Regions from separate parts of the Pelosinus sp. IPA-1 genome, predicted to be linked through region 1. Evidence: riboswitches for the same ligand, from Rfam matches in the RefSeq annotation. Region 1 holds a riboswitch; each other region holds the start of a gene.
What was found. Region 1 has a riboswitch for cyclic di-GMP ahead of QSJ81_RS00665 (response regulator). Riboswitches for the same ligand answer to the same signal wherever they lie in the genome.
Positions count from the first base shown of each region.

Region 1 (7,015 bases):
CAGTGGAGCGGTCATTACAGATGTAGAGGGTAGGGAGTTTCTTGATTTTTATGCGGGTGTAGGGGTTTTAAATGTTGGTCATTGTCCAGAACCAGTGGTTAAAGCCATACAAAAACAAGCGGAACAATTACTTCATTCATTTTTTGCCATTGCCATGTATGAACCCTATGTCCAGCTGGCAGAAAAAATGAACTCTCTAATGCCTGGCTTGTCTCCGAAAAAGACGATGTTTGCTAATAGTGGTGCAGAAGCCGTTGAGAATGCGGTGAAAATTGCCCGCCATGCAACGAAAAGAACCGGAATCATATCTTTTGAATGTGCATTCCATGGACGTACTTTTATGACCATGGGTCTTACCAGTAAAGTAAAACCTTATAAATATGGTTTTGGACCTTTTGCTCCGGAGGTTTACAAGGTTCCTTCTGCATATTGCTACCGCTGCCATTATCGTTCTACCTATCCAGGTTGTGGAATGCATTGTCTAGAAAATTTTGAACGGTTTTTTACAGCAGAAATTGATGCTGAGCATATTGCAGCTATGATTATTGAACCAGTGCAGGGAGAAGGTGGTTTTCTCGTACCGCCACCAGAATTTTTGCCAGGTCTTAAGGCTATCTGTGAGAGTAAGGGAATCTTATTAATTGCTGATGAGGTACAAAGTGGTTTTGGTCGTACAGGGAAAATGTTCGCCATTGAAAATTGGGGTGTGGAACCGGACTTAATGACTACGGCGAAGTCAATCGCTGCTGGTGTTCCTCTCAGTGCTGTAACAGGCAAGGCTCAGTATATGGATGCACCTGACGCTGGTAATATTGGCGGGACCTATGGTGGCAATCCTTTAGCCTGTGTGGCGGGTTTAGAGACGATAAAATTAATTGAGGAAAACAATCTCTGTAGCCGGGCATCAGAAATTGGCCACAAAACCATGAAGAGACTGGAAGCCTTACAGGAGCGATGTTGTGCTATCGGTGATGTGAGGGGGATTGGTGCGATGATTGGTATTGAACTAGTCAAAGACCGAAAAACGAAAGAACCAGCGAAAGAATTGACTGGCAAGGTAGTGAAATATTGTCTGGAACAAGGTGTAATGCTAATTAGTGCTGGTATTTTTAGTAATGTAATTCGGTTATTGATTCCTTTGGTGGTTACTGATGAACAATTAGATCGTGGACTTACGGTTTTAGAACAAAGTATCCTAAAAGCTGCTGCCGAAGAGTAATGTAGTTTAAATAAAATAGCTGCAAGCAAAGACGCTTGTCAACAATTATGAGGTTGTTGATGAGCGTCTTTTTATATAAAAAAAGGAGGCGAACAGATATGAAAGAACAATCCTTATATTTAGAAAAAGAGAACTTGAAGAAAGATCTAAAAGACAGACATATCCAGTTGATTGCTATTGGTGGTGTTATTGGCGTTGCTCTATTTATGGGGTCTGCTCAGGCTAGTAAGATGGCAGGACCAGCTCTCACGTTAGCCTATGCCCTCGGCGGTATCGTTATGTATTTTGTACTGCGTGCATTAGGTGAAGTCGCTGTAGAACATCCTGTTGCTTCATCCTTTGCTGGCTATGCCAGAGCCTTTTGCGGGCCGCTAGTTTCCTTTGTTACTGGATGGACTTATTGGTACCAATGGGTTGTCTTGGCTATGTGTGAGATTTCAGCAGTCGGCATGTATATGAAATACTGGTCACCAGATATAGAACAGTGGATTCCTGCGCTGATTTGCCTTGGTGTAATTCTCGCCATTAATTTAGTTGCAGTGAAATATTACGGCGAGTTTGAATTTTGGTTTGCGCTAATTAAAGTTGTGACTATCATAGCCATGCTGCTAGTTGGCTTTGCAATGATTCTCTTTGGTCTTGGTAACGACGGGGTGGCAATTGGTTTTTCTAATCTATGGACTCACGGAGGTTTTATGCCTTTTGGTTGGAGTGGTGTAGCCATGGCGTTGGTTATGGTAGTGTTTGCGTATTCAGGAGTTGAACTAATCGGAATTACCGCTGGTGAAGCCATTAATCCTGAGTCCTCTCTTAAATCAGCGATTGATAAGGTGTTTTGGCGAGTATTGGTTTTCTATGTTGGCTCTATGGTAGCCATTCTGTCTATTTTTCCTTATGATACGTTGCCGAAAGGCATTAGTCCCTTTGTGATGATCTTTGAAAAAGCGGGCATTCCTTATGCAGCTTCCATTATAAATGTTGTAATTTTGTCCTCGGCAGCTTCTTGCTTAAATAGTGGTATGTATGTTTGTGGACGAATGCTTTATGGATTAGCACTTAGAAATGAGGCTCCCGCATTTTTAGGGAAATTATCAGGCAGTCAAGTTCCCGCTAATGGCATTCTATTTTCTAGTGCTGTTTGCTTGATAGGTGTTTATCTAAATTATGCATCTCCAGATAGCGTATTTTATTATATGTCGGCGATCACAACAACGGGTTGTATGTGGACTTGGTCATTGATCATGTATATTCAGTTTAAATGGCGAAAAAGCCTTAGTAGTGAGCAAATTACTCAGTTAAAATATCCTATGCCTTGTTATCCATATGCTAATTATGCAGTAGGGATATTTATGCTGGCTGTAACCTTAGGTATGGGATATGACCATGATAATCTGGTAGGATTATATGTTGCACCTGTTTGGTATGGTGGTCTTTATATTGTATATAAACTATTAAAAATTGGTGAAGCCCAACAGAAAGCTGATTTGAGCATTCGTACAGAATGGTAAGTTCGGTTATCTTTGAGGATTAGGTAAAGGATTGAGCCAGGCAGGTGACTGCTTGGCTTTCCTGTTTGTCAATTCATAGAAGTAAAAAAATGGAGCACAAGTGTGCTCCATTACGAGGATACTTAAAAATTTCTAGAAATAGAATGGTTAGAGGGCGCACTTATTGCGCGAAATATTTTTTAATTCCATTATAAATTCCAAGTGCTGCTTTTTTGTCAAAAGTAGGATTAGAGAGTAGTTTTTCTTCTTGCGGATTGGAGATAAAAGCGACTTCTGTTAATATGGCTGGCATCGTTGTGTTTTTGAGAACATAAAAATCATTAGGTTGATAGCCTCTATCAGATAATTTTAGTTGGCTAACCATACTATCTTGTACTAAACTGGCAAAAGTATCGCTATTGCCGTAAAAATAAGTTGCTGTACCACTGACAGGTTCGTCAGAAGCGTCAGCATGAATGCTAACAAACAAGTCTGCACTAGCCTGGTTTGCAATTGCAACGCGAGCCTGTAGTTCGTCAATATCTGATGTTCCTTCATTGGCAACATCCTTGTCAGAGGTACGGGTCAAGATGACCTTCGCTCCTCCATCCGATAGTAACTTACCTAGATCACGAGCAATGGCCAATGTAACATTTTTTTCGGCAACATGATTAGGGCCTATAGCGCCAGTATCACTGCCACCATGACCAGGATCAACAACGATTACTTTGCCTTTCAGTGTAGAATTTTTCGTTTGGTTACTTTGAAGACCTATAAAGTTGATGATATTTTGACTCAGTGTATCAAAGGAAGCGGCACTCGCCGTAGCTGCCGGTAAGCTAGTTAGTAACATTAATAAGATTAGTAAAAGAGGCGTTTGTTTTTTCATGTAATGTTTCCTTGCTAATTTTATAGTTTTATGTGGCATTCAAATTATACTGTAATTACATTCTTCACAGCAAACGTAATATTTGCCATTCTCTATTATATTATAATGAGGCTTAAGTCCCAGAAAATTGCACCAAAGTCCTGAAATACGTTGACGAATATATGGAATAATAATATAATATAAGAAAATACTACATAGATAGACAAAAATTAACAATATTGGCAAACCTATCGAAAGATAGGGACGCAAAGCTATGGGTCTACAGTCGCTGGGCGACCAAGACTGCCAGGCCGCCATGTTAGCTTACACTACCATGTATTAGGTCAGGCTACCCCTGATCTTTTTTTGCGTTTTTTTTAGGGTGAGGCAAAGGATAGCTGTAATAACCAGGTAACGATACATGATTGCAAGTTGATATTACTTGCCGATGAAAGGATGAAAATATGAAAGTACTTATTGTCGATGATGCCGTCTTTATTAGGTTAACACTAAAAATGATGTTGGAAAAAAACGGTTACCAAGTTGTGGGCGAAGCTGCAAATGGTGCAGAAGCAATCCTAAAATACAATGAACTTAAACCTGATCTGGTTACAATGGATATAACAATGCCCCAAATGGATGGTATAACGGCTTTGAAGGCGATAAAAAAGATGGATTCTAGTGCGAAAGTCGTTATGATATCGGCTATGGGGCAAGAAGCGACTGTAAAAGATGCCATCGTGTCTGGTGCTAATGGATTTATCGTAAAACCGTTTGTTGAAGAACAGGTCATTCGAGGGCTAAGCAAGTTTAAATAAAAAGACTAGATTTTGAAAAAAGCTATGTAGTACCGTACTTCCAGTATCTGCAGTAATTTGTGAGGGTGATTGAAATTGGCCAATAATGATAGCAAAGCCCCAATGCTTGACCTCTTTGTATTTGAAACAAACCAGCTGTTAGAACAGCTTGAACGCCTTATTTTAGATAGTGAAAAGTCCGGGGGCTTAGAAGTCGTCATCAATGAAGTATTTAGAATTATGCATACCCTAAAGGGTTCGGCTGCTATGATGATGTTCAATGATATTTCTTCCGTAGCCCACTCTTTAGAGGATGTTTTCTTTTATATTCGCGAGACAAAGCCTCAAAGTGTAGATTATTCGGAACTGACAGATCTAGTTTTAAATGCCGTAGATTTCATTAAGGGTGAAGTAGCTAAGGTGGAAAACGGGGCAGATGCAACAGGTGATTCCTATGTTGTCTGCGAGAAAAGCAGGGAGTTTTTGTCCAGTTTAAAGGAAGGTCATCCCAAACTGACTGATACTACGAATTTTGATATTGATGATTCAACTATCCATTCTTTAACGGATGTATCTGATACATCAAAGGGTGAGGGGGAAATCAGATATGAAGCCAGGATCTTTTTTGACGAAGATTGCGGCATGGAAAATATAAGAGCCTTTACCCTAATTCATGAGCTTAGTGAACTTGCCGAGAACATTGTACATTCACCAATGGATATTTTAGAAAACGATGCTACATCGGAAGTTATCAAAAATGAAGGATTCCAGATAACATTTTCGACACAAAAATCTTTGGAAATAGTGCAAGAATTTTTCTGCAACACAATGTTTCTAAAAGAGTTCAACTTAAATGTAGTGGCGGATGACAGTGTCAAAAAAGCACAGCAGAAAAAAGTAATAGTCTTAGATGACCCAATTCCAGATGAGCCCGTGAATGCTGCTGGCAAGGAAATGGAGCAGCAAACGGAAGGGGCACAAAGTTTTATTAGTGTAAATGTGTCAAAGATGGATATCCTTATGGATTTAGTGGGAGAGCTTGTTATTGCTGAGGCAATGGTAACTCAAAATCCTGAACTGCAAGGACTGAGGCTCGATAAGTTCTATAAGTCGGCTCGCCAATTAAGAAAAATTACTAGCGAACTTCAAGATACGGTCATGTCCATACGTATGGTGCCATTATCAGCAACTTTTCATAAGATGAATCGCATTGTCAGAGATATGGTGCGAAAGCTTGATAAAGAAGCGCAGTTAGAGATTATCGGAGAGCAGACAGAAGTAGATAAAAATATCATAGAAAGTATATCAGATCCCTTAATGCACCTAATTCGTAATGCTGTGGACCATGGCATTGAACCTGCTCAAGAAAGAATAACCCAAGGGAAACCGAAAGTGGGCAAGATTCGTCTAGAGGCAAAAAGTGCCGGTGGTGATGTTTTGATTACGATACAAGATGATGGTGGAGGGTTAAACAAAGAAAAGATTCTTAAAAAAGCTTGGGAACGCGGTTTAATTGAAAAGGAAGAGACTTCTTTAAGCGATAACCAGATCTATTCTTTTATTTTACAGCCTGGCTTTTCTACCAATGACACTGTGACAGAATTCTCTGGTCGTGGTGTTGGCATGGACGTCGTAGCCAAGAATATTGAAAAAATAGGTGGTACGATTAGTGTTGATAGCATAGTGGGAGAAGGTACAACAATGTCGATAAGAATTCCTCTTACTCTTGCAATCATTGATGGGATGAATATAAAGGTCGGAAATTCCATCTATACGATACCGATTATTGCGATAAAAGAGTCCTTTCGGCTGAAAGAGCAGAATCTGATAAAAGATACAAATAATAATGAAATGATCATGATTCGGGGGGAGTGCCACCCTGTTTTGCGTCTTTATGAAAGATTTCAGGTAAAAACAGAGGTCAAAGATCTAAGGGAAGGAATCATGGTAATGGTTGAAGCTGATGGGAAAGGTATTTGCTTATTTGCTGACTCCTTAATAGGACAGCAGCAGGTAGTGGTCAAGGCTTTGCCTTCCTATATCAAAAAGACGAAGGGAATTGCGGGTTGTACCTTGCTCGGAGATGGTGGTGTCAGCCTGATACTCGATGTTGCCGCCCTGAATTCTTAGTAGATTTTATCCTAGAATCTATAGGCTAGCAAGTAACGGAGAATAGATTAAACAAAGGAGACATATCATGTCTGAGATTGCTGAAAATGTGCTAGATGAAGAAGACACGCAGAAGGACAAATTTCTGACATTTTCCTTAGGGACTGAAGTTTATGGTATTGAAATAAAATTTGTCACTGAGATAATCGGTATGCAGTCTGTGACAGAAATACCTGACCTCCCAGAATATGTGCAGGGCATAATTAACCTCAGAGGGAAAATAATTCCTGTTATTGATGTTAGGTTACGGTTTAAAAAAGTATATCGAGAGTACAATGATCGCACTTGTATTGTAGTAGTTGATATAAAAAATGTAACCTTAGGGCTCATCGTTGATGCGGTAGAGGAAGTGCTCATCATTGCAGCTCAAGAAATTGTTTTGCCGCCTCAATTTGATAATGGCAGCTATCATCAACGATTTATTAAAGGGATAGGTAAAGTAGGTAAAGATGTAAAGCTAATCCTCGATAGTGAT
Region 1 covers NZ_BSVC01000001.1:152,984-159,998, forward strand. The annotation lists gene gabT (4-aminobutyrate--2-oxoglutarate transaminase) at 1-1,219, shown strand, start outside; gene QSJ81_RS00655 (amino acid permease) at 1,318-2,727, shown strand; gene QSJ81_RS00660 (N-acetylmuramoyl-L-alanine amidase family protein) at 2,888-3,595, opposite strand; cyclic di-GMP riboswitch class I at 3,806-3,893, shown strand; gene QSJ81_RS00665 (response regulator) at 4,039-4,392, shown strand; gene QSJ81_RS00670 (chemotaxis protein CheW) at 4,468-6,501, shown strand; gene QSJ81_RS00675 (chemotaxis protein CheW) at 6,569-7,015, shown strand, end outside.

Region 2 (7,015 bases), on a different contig from region 1:
AGGCTGAAATTCTGCGTTTTGAAACTTGGATTGATGAATACGTCAAGCTTATGAATCCTGCTCCTAAATTTATAGTGCCAGGCAGCAGCCAGGCTTCTGGGATTCTACATGTAGCCCGTACTGTTTGCCGACGTGCTGAAAGGCTTATGACGTCACTAGAAGAGATAGAACCAGTAAGTTCATCTTTAATGAAATATGTAAATCGCTTGTCTGATGTATTATACACCTTTGCCCGCTTTTTGGAAGAACAGCAAGAATTGGTTAATTCATAACTAGGATTTTATGGAGTACAATAGACTGTAGCCTCACAAAATGGCATAATTTGTCTTTCGGGGCAAGCTATGCTTTATTTACGAGATTTGGAAGTACAATAACTTATAAATCAAGTTTTATTTATCTGTACAGATAGGTCCAGCACATTTTATTTTTTTATAGCAAGGAGTTTTATCATGAAACTACAACGAATTTTTTTACTCTATATTTTAATGAATGTTATTGTTTTCTTACGTTTGGATGTAGCGCCCGCCTTTGCGGCAGCTAACAATCCCCAACCGATTGATTATATAAATGGTGTAGTATTGTCGGTACAACCCCTTGAAATACCGTCTAATAAGAATATGGGGGTTAGTGGGAAAAACTTAATAACGATTCAACTTACAACAGGGCCAGAAGCTGGTAAAGAGGTGCAGAGTATCAATTATACTACCAACCAGCCATTGTTTGACATAAACCCTAGTCCTGGTGATAAAATTATTTTGGCTGTAAACGAGACACAAAGTGTAAAACAATACCATGTTGCGGATTATAATCGCCTTTTCCCTATGTATATATTAGTCGGTGTCTTTATTTTATCATTATTGTTGTTAGGGAAAAAGATTGGTGTTAAGACCTTGTTTGTTATTTGTTTTTCTGTAATTTTGATTCTTAAGGGTATGATTCCCCTTATTTTGAGTTATCATTGGAACTTTATTTTAGCTACCATGCTTGTTTGTGCAGTGATTGCTACCGTAACGCAGATTACAATTAGTGGTTGGAATGCAAAGACCTGGGGGGCAATCATTGGTACTGTAAGCGGTGTTGTTATTGCAGGGATTTTAGCAGCAATTTCGATTTCAATGATGCATTTAACAGGTTTAGATAGTGAAGAAGCTATGATGCTCAAAGTCACTACATTATCCTTTATGAACTTTCAAGAAGTTCTATTTGCAGGAATTATTTTAGGATCCCTAGGTGCTGTGATGGATGTAACGATATCGATTGCCTCTACCCAATTTGAAATTAAAAAGTCTTGTCCTCATTATGGCTTTATAGAAATATTTAAATCTGGTATAAACGTTGGACGAGATGTTATGGGAACTATGGCAAATACCTTAATTTTAGCTTATACGGGGAGTTCCTTACCTTTGATTTTTCTGATTACATCCCAAGAGAATGTGTCCTTAGTACGAGTTATGAATTTAAATATTGTTGCTACAGAAATAACGAGGGCTCTGACAGGGAGCATTGGATTGATCTGCTCCATTCCACTAACAGCTGCCATTACGGCCCTGCTTCTAAACCGAATCGACAAAAAATGATAGATTTTTATAGTACAAAAAGAATTTGGTTATATTGACATTATATGTAATATAATGTAGAATAAAGAAAATTTAGGTAATATAATATTGGGCAAACTTATCAAAAGATAAGGACGCAAAGCTATGGGTCTAAGGGATTCTATTCTATGACTGCCAAGCTGCCGGTTCAATTCGGAATTGTAATTAGCAGCAGGACATAGTGAACTGATGCTAATTTTTTTATTTTAGGAGGATTATTTTGCAACTTAAAATTAAGGGGAAAATTCTTACCATTATTTTAGTAGTTTCACTGGCTATGCTCACGGTAGGTTCGATAGGGTATTATTATACAAATGCTATGAGCAATGAAATGAAAATTATGTACAATGAAAATCTTTTGTCTATTAAAAGATTAAATGAGACTCGTCATAATTTTAGGGCAGTTCACGGAATGATTCTGGAACTTATTTTTGGTAATGTAGATAAGGGAACAGAAGATAAGTTAACAACTGAAATAAAAACATTAGCGTTAGAAACGGACAAAACTTTAACAGCCTATGAAAGTCAAAAACTAACTCCATATGAGCAAGAGAAATTTCTTAAACTAAAAGAAGCAATTGGTCAGTATCGGACAGAGCGCCAAAAAGCAATAGATCTAGCAAAACAAGGGAAAAAGCAAGAAGCCTATACATATTTTACCCAGCAGGCAGCAGGTAAACTAGAAGCGGTAAATATAACCCTCCAAGAATTGGCAAACTATATGGCGGAAAAAAGTGATAGAGCCAATCGAGAAGGGGAAGAACATGCTAGTTTTGCAGGTAAAGTCATTTTCTCACTAACAGGATTTTTTGCTTTACTAAGTATTTTACTGGGATGGAAACTATCTACTATGATTGTCAGCAGATTAGGAATTGTAGGAACTTTTTTAGCTGAAATCGCAAATGGGAATTTAGGTCTAGAAAACGTAAAAATCGCTGAGCAGGATGAAATCGGTGAAATAGGCCATGGTTTAAATAAGATGGCTGATAATCTAAAAAGAGTTGTCCGTCAGGTGATTGAATCAGCTGAACAGGTGGCAGCGTCTTCAGAAGAATTGACAGCAAGTGCGGAACAATCAGCGCAAGCTACCAATCAGGTAGCAGCTACCATTAGTGAAGTAGCCCAAGGGGCTGAATCCCAAGCTAGTGCAGTAACTACAACTACTAGCGTAGTGGAACAGTTATCCACGGGTATTGAACAAGTTGCCCTAAATGCAACGAAAATGAGAGAGGTATCCGATAGAACTTCTAAGGCAGCCCAAGATGGTGGTAAGGCAGTAAAAGCTGCAATGAATCAGATGGATATCGTGGAACAAACGGTGACCAAATCAGCTAACGTTGTTGAAAAACTAGGAGAAAGATCGAAAGAAATGGGACAAATTGTTGAGACGATTTCCGGGATTGCGGCACAAACCAATCTACTCGCCTTGAATGCAGCTATTGAGGCTGCCCGTGCAGGCGAGCATGGCAGAGGATTTGCTGTAGTTGCGGAAGAGGTACGAAAGTTAGCAGAACAGTCTCAAGAATCAGCAAAGGAAATTGCAAATTTAATTGCAGAGGCTGGTATGGATACAGAGCAGGCTGTAGACGCTATGAAAGAAGGAAGTCGCGAAGTCAATGTGGGAGCTGAAGTCGTAAACACTGCTGGGGAAGCTTTTAAAGAAATTTCTACTTTTATTGATCAATTGGCAGATCAAATTAAGGAAACTTCCGCTTCTATTGGACAAATGGCGTCCGGCAGCCAAAAGATCGTAGCATCTGTGCATGATATTGACCAAATTAGTAAAGATACGGCCAGTAGAACCCAAACTGTATCTGCAGCTACTGAGGAGCAATCGGCATCCATGGAAGAGATTGCTGCATCTAGTCAGGCATTAGCTAAGATGGCAGAAGAACTTCAAGGCGTTGTGAGAAAGTTTAGGATATAGAATAATACTAAAGGCCCTCCGTTAAGGAGGGCCTTTAGTATTAAGTTTGCGCTAGACTAGCTTTTAAAGCTCATTAGTATAACAGATGCATAGGTTCCTGAATCTGTCAATGCAATGCATGCCTAAAAGGGAAGGTTATTTCATGAAAAGTAGCGAAGTAAGAAAAAATGGATAGATTGTCAAAGTGGAAGTAATTTTCTATCATTAAAACTCATAACAGTTCAATTGAACATAATTTTTAATAGAAATAAGGTGAGATCAAATGAAAGTATTAATCATTGATGATGAAAAAAGTATTCGCACTATACTCTCAGAAATGGTACAACATTGGGGTTACGAGGTTGTTCTTGCAGCTGATGGTGAAAGTGCTTGGAAAATTTTTCAGGTTATTAATGAACCAATTATTGTGCTCCTCGATTGGGTTATGCCAGGGATAGATGGAGTTGAATTATGCAGAAGGTTAAAACAGAGTGAGAAGACAGCACATACTTACGTTATCATATTAACTGCCAAGAGAAGTGATGTCGAAGATGTGGTAATTGGCTTTGATGCTGGGGCTGATGATTTCGTGACGAAGCCGATTGATCCAAGAGAATTAAGTTGTCGCCTGTCCGTTGGCCGGCGTATTTTAACATATCAGCATGATTTAGAACAACGTAATGCTACCTTACAAGAAACGACTCGCGTGATGGAAAATGTAATGCGAGAGCTGCAAGTTGTAAATGGTAAGCTAAAAGAACTTTCCTTAGAAGATGAACTTACAGGAATTCCCAATAGGAGAAGTTTGGAGAATTATTTAGCTAGAGAATGGTGGCATGCATTACGGGAAAAAGAAGCGTTGACCTTCATTATGGTAGATGTGGATTTTTTTAAGTTTTACAATGATACCTATGGACATCCTGCGGGAGATGAATGTTTGAAAAAAGTTGCTGCTATCTTAGCTGAAAATGTGAAACGCAGCAGTGATATAATCACCCGCTATGGCGGTGAGGAGTTCGCCATAGTTCTGCATGCTACTGACTCAGCAGGGGGACAAAAGGTAGCGGAAAAACTTCGACTTGCTGTAGAATCACTTGCAATACTCAATAAAGCATCTAAAGTCAGCCCTTATGTTACCATAAGCCTGGGTATTGCAACAATAATACCAGATATCAATTCATCCTATGAGACTTTAAAAAAAGAAGCAGATGATGCCTTGTATCAAGCAAAACGTGAAGGTAGAAACAGATGGGTTGCTATTGATGTAGGGAGAGGTGCATGTAGTGTTAAAGGATGAAAAACTCATTCAAGAATTTGTTGCTGAGGCCAAAAGCCACGTGGAGAAGATAGAGTCAGGATTGCTTACTATTGAGAAGGGGCAACTGGATGAGCAGATCATTCACTCCATTTTTCGTTCTGCTCATAATATCAAAGGGACAGCTGGATTTTTTGGTTTCCACAAAATTGTTGAATTGTCTCATGCCATTGAAAGTTTGCTAGGAAAAGTGCGCAGTAGAGAGATAGGCATTACTTTACCTATCATTGATGCATTGTTAGCAGCGAATGATGAACTTAAGGTATTGTTGGATTATATTACAACTAGCGAACAACAAGATATTACTATCTATGTAAAAGAACTAAAACAAGCCTATTCCAGCGAAAGTTTTGGAATGGATGAAAAGGTAAGGGGTACGACGAGTTCTTTGACTAGCGAAATGCAAGAGACAATCTCCAAGACAAATAAACCTTATCATGATGTCAAAGTGACGCTAGAAGATTTAAGCAGAAAAGGTCATAGAGTATATAAATATCAGTATGACATCCATTCCATAGAGCCTAATGAGGCGGAGCGGCTGTGCGGGAATACAACTAAAAGTATCCAATCAATAGGTGTTATGTTAACCCATTATATTATTCAGGCTCAAGAAGGTACTAGAGCTGCTTCTCAGCAAGAAGCAATCTTTTTATTTAGTACAGTATTGGAAAAAGAACTTGCGGTTATGGCCCTTGGTGCAAACCAGGAAGATATCGTGGAATTTGATGTTTCCAGTCAGGAAAATGAGATTTTTCAAGTTATAGAAGCCCCAAATAAAATTGGTTCTAGCAGATATAATCTTCTAGAAGCGGAGCGAAGTGAGTTTGATGCGGGGGAAGAAAAAAGAAGCAGTCAAGATTTTGATACGGAGCGTATTAAAGTAGATGTAACGTTACTTAATAATTTAGTTAATTTAGCGAGTGAGATGGTTTTGGCACGCAACCAATTACTACGAGCATTAGAAAAAGAGATAGATAGTATTCCAGGAATTCGGCCTATCTTGCAAAAAATTGACCATACCACGACAGAAATGCAAGAAAAAATTATGCGTACACGTATGCAGCCAGTATCGATATTATACCAACCGATACCGCGCTTGATAAGGGAATTATCGAAAAAGCTGGGAAAAAAATTAACTCTGCGTATGGAAGGCAAGGACGTAGAAATGGATAAATCAATTTTGGAAGGGTTGGTTGATCCATTTACTCATTTAATACGCAATGCCTTAGATCACGGCATCGAAGATGCTGCTTTGAGAAAGTCATTGGGCAAAGATCCTACTGCGACTCTAGAGATACAAGCTCGTCATGAAGGTGGGCGTGTCATTATTGATATTAAAGATGATGGGGCAGGTATTAATGTAGAGAAGATTAGACAGCAGGCCTTAAAGCAGGGATTAATTCATCAGGGACAAGGAAAATTTATGAGTGAGAGTAAGGTGCTTGATTATATTTTTTCACCAGGATTATCCACTGTTTCTAAGGTGAGTGATATTTCTGGACGGGGTGTTGGACTTGATGTAGTAAGATCGAATATTGAAAAATTCGGTGGTACGGTAGAGGTGTATACGACTAAGGGGCAAGGGACGACATTTCGCTTACTGTTACCTTTAACACTAGCCATAATACCATCACTAATTGTAGGCGTAGAGAATCATTTTTTTGCCTTGCCGCAAACTCATTTGCAGGAAATTGTAAGAGTTGTAGAAGACAAAGATATAAGTAATATACAATCCATTCAAGGGCAGCAAGTTTTGTGGCTGCGGGGAAAATTAGTCCCGATTATTCACTTGGCAGAAGTAATTGGATTGAAACTGCCAGAAAAACAGAATAAACGCATAACACGGATTTTAATCATAAAAGTTAAGAAAAACATTTTTGGCCTTATTGTCGATGAAATTCATGGGCGAGAAGAAATTTTGGTTAAGCCAATGCCAACTCATTTAAGAGATAGAAAGGTTTATTCTGGAGTCACTATCTTAGGTGATGGCAGTATTGCCATGGTGCTGGATGCCACTGGCATTGCCGAAGCTGCTCTAGTGTTTACCGAAGAGGAAGCTACTAATTCGCAAATCGAATTGGCAGCAGGAGAAGCGAAAAGAGAACATTTACAAAAAATATTGCTATTTCAGTGTTCTGGACCGGAGACATTTGCCTTACATTTATCTATGGTAGCTAGGGTTAATGAAATTAGTTCTCA
Region 2 covers NZ_BSVC01000010.1:131,008-138,022, reverse strand. The annotation lists gene QSJ81_RS22025 (cob(I)yrinic acid a,c-diamide adenosyltransferase) at 1-272, shown strand, start outside; gene QSJ81_RS22020 (YibE/F family protein) at 450-1,577, shown strand; cyclic di-GMP riboswitch class I at 1,658-1,743, shown strand; gene QSJ81_RS22015 (methyl-accepting chemotaxis protein) at 1,816-3,522, shown strand; gene QSJ81_RS22010 (GGDEF domain-containing response regulator) at 3,785-4,798, shown strand; gene QSJ81_RS22005 (hybrid sensor histidine kinase/response regulator) at 4,785-7,015, shown strand, end outside.
Region 2: it holds a riboswitch for cyclic di-GMP, as region 1 does, so the genes downstream of both, QSJ81_RS22015 (methyl-accepting chemotaxis protein) here and QSJ81_RS00665 (response regulator) in region 1, are expected to answer to the same signal.

Region 3 (7,015 bases), on a different contig from region 1:
ACCGGCTGCTCGCTGGGGAACACCTGAAGATTTACAGAGCCCTGCCGTATTCTTAGCATCTGATGCTTCTGATTTCGTTAACGGACATATCCTTTATGTAGATGGCGGTATCTTAGCTTATATTGGGAAACAACCATAAGATTAGAATTGGATTATAGGAGGCGTAAAAACATGAAAATTGCATTAATCAATGAAAATAGCCAAGCGGCTAAAAATGAAATGATTTGTTCCGCTTTGAAAAAAGTGGTAGAACCTATGGGACATGAAGTATTCAACTACGGAATGTATGGTGCAGAAGATAAAGCGCAATTGACCTATGTACAGAATGGCATTCTGGCAGCGATCTTGTTAAACTCAAAGGCAGTAGATTATGTTATAACAGGATGTGGCACAGGAGAAGGTGCTATGTTATCCTGCAATTCCTTTCCAGGAGTGTTATGTGGACATGTGGTCGATCCATCCGATGCCTATATGTTTGCTCAAATCAATGATGGAAATGCAATTGCGTTACCCTTTGCCAAAGGATTTGGCTGGGGTGCTGAATTAAACCTTGAATATATTTTTGAAAAATTGTTTCTAGGCGAAAGCGGACAAGGATATCCAAAAGATAGAGTAATCCCAGAACAACGCAACAAGAAAATCTTAGATGAAGTTAAAAAAGTAACTCATCAAGATATGCTGACAATATTAAAAAATATTGATCAAGAGTTATTAAAAGGTGCAGTAAGTGGAGAGAAATTCCAAGAGTATTTCTTCGCAAATTGCAAAAATGACGAAATTGCCGCTTATATCAAACGTGTATTAGCTTAACTGCACAAAAATGCCCTAAAGTTCAGATCGAATGAACTTTAGGGCATTTTTCGTTTGGAAGCACTCGAAGTGTAATTTGAACTAGGGATTGTATGTAAGATTTGAACATCCTTTTAATTTGATTAATAGGAGGAGGGCGGGTCGTAGAGTATGGGGGTGCCTTTATTTGCTAGTAGTATTGGAATTGGTAGTTGAAGTATTCACCTTGTATGAAAAAGATAAATTAACTAGGGGAACAAGGAAAAGATAGAAAGCATAAGGGATGAAGGCTGAATCTGTTGCGAGTGCCGCAGCAGGAACAGCCCCTGCAATATTCCAGGGGATGACAGCGGAGAGCAGGATGACCGTGTTTTCCATGTCGAGGGCCAATTGGTACTTGTTACGTTGTTTTTTCTCATAGATCTTATAGGCAAATTGATGGGTGAGCATGACTGCCAAGGTTTGATTGCAGCTAAAAGCAGCGGTAGCGATGCTGGATAGTATCGTAGTAGGGTAGACACTGATTTTTTCGCTAAGTCTTTCGAAAAATTGTTCAATTGGCTGTAATAAACCAGTTCCCTCAAAAATGCCGGAGTAGGAAGAGGAAATTAAAACAATAAGAGCAACTTTCAGCATAGAATATAGGCCGCCACCCTGAATGATATTGGCAAAGAAGCCGCCATGTTCCATCGTGTAGCCTGTCATAATGTAAGTTGCCATTTGTGAAAAGGATAGATGTTGAACAAAAAGGCCAATCAAGATACCAGAAAGTATGCTGATGCCCATTGATAATTTTACATCAATGCGAAAGGCGGCTAAAAGGAGTATAATGGCAGCGGGAAATAAGGTAATTATGCTTATATCAAAAGATTTCAATATCTCGTCTGTCATTTGCGTGTCATAGAAGGACAGAGGATTCGCATTTGATAAGTAGGTATAACCTATAATTGAAAGGATAAATGGTAAAATCGAAGTTTTCATCATATTGTTTATATTTATATACAGCTTAGTATCTGTTAAAGATGCTATAAGATTAGCGCTCGAAGACATAGGAGAGCAGCGATCACCAAAATAGGCTCCTGCGATAATGGCACCTGCCGTCATGTTGATATCAACATTACCCCCTTTAGCTAATACCATGAGCACTACACCGATGGTTCCAACCGTGCCAAATGAGGTTCCAAGTAGAAAGGATACTAGACAGCAGAGTAAGAAGGCGGATAGTATGAAGTATTTTGCACTGACAAAGGCAATTGCATAATACACGATAAAGGAGATCGTGCCACTGGCTCGCCAAACAGCTGTTATTGCGCCGATCAGTACAAAAATTTTGATTACGATAAGGGACTTTTTTGAACCAATCATCATCATGTTAAATAAATTTGTTAGGGTATAACCTCGACGTAACGAAAGTAAGGAAAAACCTAGAAGCCCCAAAAGCAAAGAATAAATAATAGAAATATCATGATAAATGCTGAAAAGCAGAGAACTAAAAAAAAGAATAAAGACGATTATAGTGTCCAAAGTCATCACTTCTTCCATGAGTATTTAATAAGATTGATAAGATACTAAGACATCTCAAATCTTATAGTGTATGTGCCCCCCAAGTCAAGGCTGAAAAATGACTCTTAACGTTGTATTTTGGCATTATTTGACGAATTTGGCTATTGGGTGTACAATGAACAATATTAAAAAGGAAATATTGGCAAACCAATTGAAAAATTGGGACGCAAAGCTATGGGTCTAAAGACGAGTTGTCTATGATTGCCAGGTTGCTAGTGAATCATAATTAATTATGATGAGTTAATTAGCACTTGCTTTGGGCAGGTGCTATTTTTATTTGGGAGAGAGGTAGAGTTTCAAGGTAGGTAGCTAGCAATTTGGGCAAGAAGTGAAAAATGAGGCGGAGGAGAATTTTTTTATGAATTTGCTTAAATGGATGGGAAAAAGTATTCAGGTAAAGGTTACTGCTGTTTTAGTGATTGGCTTATTACTTACATTGAGTATTCTAGGAGTATGTAATTTTTACAATGCAAAAAGCATATTAGTTTCCGATGTTGAGGAGGATCTTATCCACCGAGCAAGTGCTTATGCTGAAGATATTGGAACGTGGAAAAGCACTCGTGAAATCGAGGTTTCCATATTAGCAACGAATCAAAGTGTTGTGAACGGAGATACGCAAGGTGCACTTACTTATTTAAAAGAAGAGATCAAGCGTAATCCGATTTATTCACGGTTTTGGCTTGTAGATGCAAAGGGGCAATCCATTCATACATCGGGTGATCGAACGAATATCGCTGATCGTGACTATTTTAAACAGGTCATGTCAACTGGCAAAGTGGTAACTACCGATCCTATTATTTCTAAGGCGGATGGCAAAATGGTAGTATCTGTTGTTGCTCCGATCAAAAAGAATAACCAGATTATAGGTGCTCTAGGCGGTACAGTCCCTATTGATGCTCTCATTTCGCGTGTTAATGAAATTAAGGTTGCACAAAGTGGTTATGCTTATGTTATTCAAGGTGACGGACTCATCATTATTCATCCTGATAAAGAACAAGTCATGAAGACCAATATATTAAAGGATCCTAATGGAAATAATCAACTTAAAGCTGTAATAAATAAAATGGTAAACGGTGAAACTGGAACTGGTAATTACGTAGACGGGGGCATTTCAAAGTATGTAGCTTACGCTCCTGTTCCTGGGACTCAATGGAGTTTAGGGATTAATGCTCCAGAGAAAGAGATTTTTGTAAAGTTAACTCCATTTTTAAGGTCCTCCCTTATTACAATCGGTTTGATTCTTATTGCTGCTTGTGGTTTTGGTATTCTAATTTCAAGGCGTTTAACGAAACCCATTATACGCTTGAATCAAGCGATCGAAAAAATGGCGGAAGGTGACTTAACTTCACAAGTGGCTGTTATTGGTGGGGCGACAACACAGAGTGTCGCGGGTAAAGACGAGTTAGATGCAATGGGAATTTATTTTGATACTATGGTGAAAAAAATACGCGGTTTGGTTCAACAAATTGCTACCTCAGCAGAACAGGTTGCAGCATCTTCTGAGGAACTTACGGCAAGTGCAGAACAATCTTCTATAGCTGCCAATCAAGTAGCTGAAACGATAACGGAAGTGGCTTCAGGCAGTGCTTCCCAAATGCAAGCAGTCGATGCTGCTACGGATGTTGTTGAAAAAATGTCTGCTAGTATACAGCAGGTAGCTGCTCATTCTGAAAATGTAGCAGCCACTGCCGAGAAGACTGCACTTGCTGCCCGAAATGGTGGTAAGGCAATCGAAGATACTACAAAACAGATGGAAAATATCGAAAAAACAGTAACAAATTCAGCCCAGGTTGTTGAAAAACTTGGCGATCGTTCCAAAGAGATCGGTCAAATTGTTGATACGATTGCTGGAATTGCCGGCCAAACAAATCTCCTTGCATTAAATGCCGCTATCGAAGCCGCACGTGCTGGCGAGCAGGGCAGAGGGTTTGCTGTGGTAGCGGAAGAAGTTCGTAAACTAGCTGAACAATCCGAGGACGCAGCAAAGCATATTGCAGTACTCATTGGTGAAATTCAAGGGGATACAGAAATCGCGGTTAATGTAATGTCTGAGGGGACGAAAGAAGTCAAGCGAGGTTCAGAAGTAGTTCATATAGCAGGCAAAGCCTTCAGGGAAATCTTGAATTTAATTGAGCAAGTTTCCGATCAAATCCGGGATATCTCTGCTGCCATTCAACAGGTAGCAGGTGGGAGCGAACAAATTGTTTCCTCAATTAAGGAAATCGACAGAATTAGTGGTGCGACAGCAGGATATACGCAAACTGTTTCAGCATCAACTGAGGAACAGTCTGCTTCGATGGAAGAGATCGCCGCTTCCAGTGAAGCCTTAGCGAAAATGTCTGAAGAACTTCGATCCATTATAGCCCAATTTAAAGTATAAATAACTCTCTGGAAAAGCCGCTTAAAACGATACGTTTTAAGCGGCTTTTGGCTATCTTAAAAGAAAATGTTATTTTCCCTAATAGGTTTTCTTGACCTCGATTTTATAGTTTTTAAGTTTGCGATAAAGTGTACTTCGATCCATACCTAAGAATCTAGCTGCTTGGGTTATATTCGAATTATATTGTGCTAATGCAGAAATAATGCGATCTTCCTCTGATAGTAAAGGCGCCTCAAGTGTATCATTAGCAAGCTCTAGAGCGGATTCTCTGTCGTCCCAATACTTTTGGAGTACTATCTCAGTAATGATTTTTTCATTTGCTATTACGACAAGTCTTTCAATAAAAAACTTTAGTTCTCTAACATTTCCTGGCCAAAAGTAGTTCGCTAGATAGTCGTAGCCTGAGGACGTAATTTCCAGTTGTTTAAGGTACTTTCTTTGATCGTGTTGCAAAAAGTGTTGTGCGAGATATTTTACATCCGTGCTTCGATTGCGTAATGGCGGCAGCGTCATTGTTAGCACTTTAAGTCTGTAAAAAAGGTCCTGCCGGAAATTCCCTTCTTTAATAAGTTCTGCTAAATTTTTATTAGTAGCGGCAATGATCCTTATGTCTACAGGAATATATTTGTCATCTCCTAGGCGCATGACCTGCTTTTCCTGCAATACCCGTAGTAATCGGCTTTGCCCGTATTTGTCCATTTCTGAAATTTCATCAAGAAATATGGTGCCTCTATGAGCCATTTCAAATAAACCTGGCTTTCCTTTTTTGACTGCTCCTGTAAATGCTCCTTCGACATAACCAAAGAGTTCGCTTTCAAGCAAACTTTGTGGTAAGGCGGCACAGTTGATGGCAACAAAAGGTCCATTCTTTCTAGGGCTTGCGTTGTGAATACTTTGGGCAAATAATTCCTTGCCCGTGCCTGATTCACCAGAGATTAATACAGTGGCATCAATAGAAGATATTTCCTGGGCAATTCGTTTGCTTTCAATAATTTGAGAGGATACTCCCAAGATATCACCAAAGTTATATTTGGCAACGAATTTCCTAGCGATTACTTCATTGCGAATTCTAAGCTCCATTTCTTGAATACGTGTAATATCTTGGAAAGTAATGATGACGCCAATGATAGCTTGGTCGACAATGATAGGTGCAATGTTAAAGGTAATCCAAATAGCACCAAGTTGTATAACTTGGCCAATGGATTGTTTACCTTCTAATAGACATGTTTCAACGTTTATAAAATTGAGCAGGGAGTCTATTTTCTTGCCGAGCATATCTTTGGCAGAACGATTTAATAACCGCTCGGCTGCCCTATTAAAAACTTTAATGACTCGCTCTTGATTGATGCTAATAATACCTTCTAGGGAATAGTCCACTAATGCTTTGAATTCTTGGGCTCGTTCTTTCTCGAATTTTCGGCCTAAGGCTATTTTTTGCGCTTCAAGAAAGGCGGACCGAATGGAAAAATCTCCAGATCGTATAAGGTGAGTCTGTAAGCCTTTTTCTGCAGCTAACAGTACTGTTTTGATTCCACCCACTACAATATTGGCATCTGTTGCTGCTACTTCCGCTATTTTTGCAGGAATATCCTCGACGGTTTTCAGAGGAAAAATGACTAACTCAATAGCAAGAATCTTTGAAAGTACTTCAATGTCATTTACCATATTAGGGTAGGCTAGTATGGCAACTTTGGGGTGAGGTATCCCTGTTATCCTCTTGGAGTCATGGAAGACTTGGGCCAAATCTTGGCCAGTAATGGGAATTTCAACTACAGGGATTTTTACTTTTGATTCAATAATTAATTGAGCAGTGCCCCCTCTGGAAACAATCACATCAACATCTTCATTTTGTAGTTTCTTAGCAAGGCGAATTCCACGATTCAGCCTTGCTAAATAAAGGTCGAATTTATGTTCTAAGCCAAGCTCATGGATAATTTCTTTGCCTTGCAAAAACAATTGTTTGTCTGGAGCAATAAAGGCTATTTTAGACAAAATCGGATCACTCCCCTTAACTAAGTCTTCAGATTATATATGTTAAAAAAGTTTAACTATAGTTTATGTACGACCAGGAAAGAATTACTTGTTCTTTTTTTATTATACACGCTTAGAGGTAGGCGTGAAACAACATATGTAGGAAATTCTGCAACAGTTGTTGCAGAATTTCCTACAGTTATGGTGATAAATGAAGTATGAAGATAAGGTTTACAACATTCTGACAATTGGCATGGTATTTGCAGTAGTTGAAGTATGTGCGAGTCTAAAAAGCTTTATTACTATAAGAAA
Region 3 covers NZ_BSVC01000005.1:186,350-193,364, reverse strand. The annotation lists gene QSJ81_RS13675 (gluconate 5-dehydrogenase) at 1-139, shown strand, start outside; gene QSJ81_RS13670 (RpiB/LacA/LacB family sugar-phosphate isomerase) at 172-810, shown strand; gene QSJ81_RS13665 (Na+/H+ antiporter NhaC family protein) at 973-2,313, opposite strand; cyclic di-GMP riboswitch class I at 2,484-2,569, shown strand; gene QSJ81_RS13660 (methyl-accepting chemotaxis protein) at 2,711-4,732, shown strand; gene QSJ81_RS13655 (sigma 54-interacting transcriptional regulator) at 4,811-6,724, opposite strand.
Region 3: it holds a riboswitch for cyclic di-GMP, as region 1 does, so the genes downstream of both, QSJ81_RS13660 (methyl-accepting chemotaxis protein) here and QSJ81_RS00665 (response regulator) in region 1, are expected to answer to the same signal.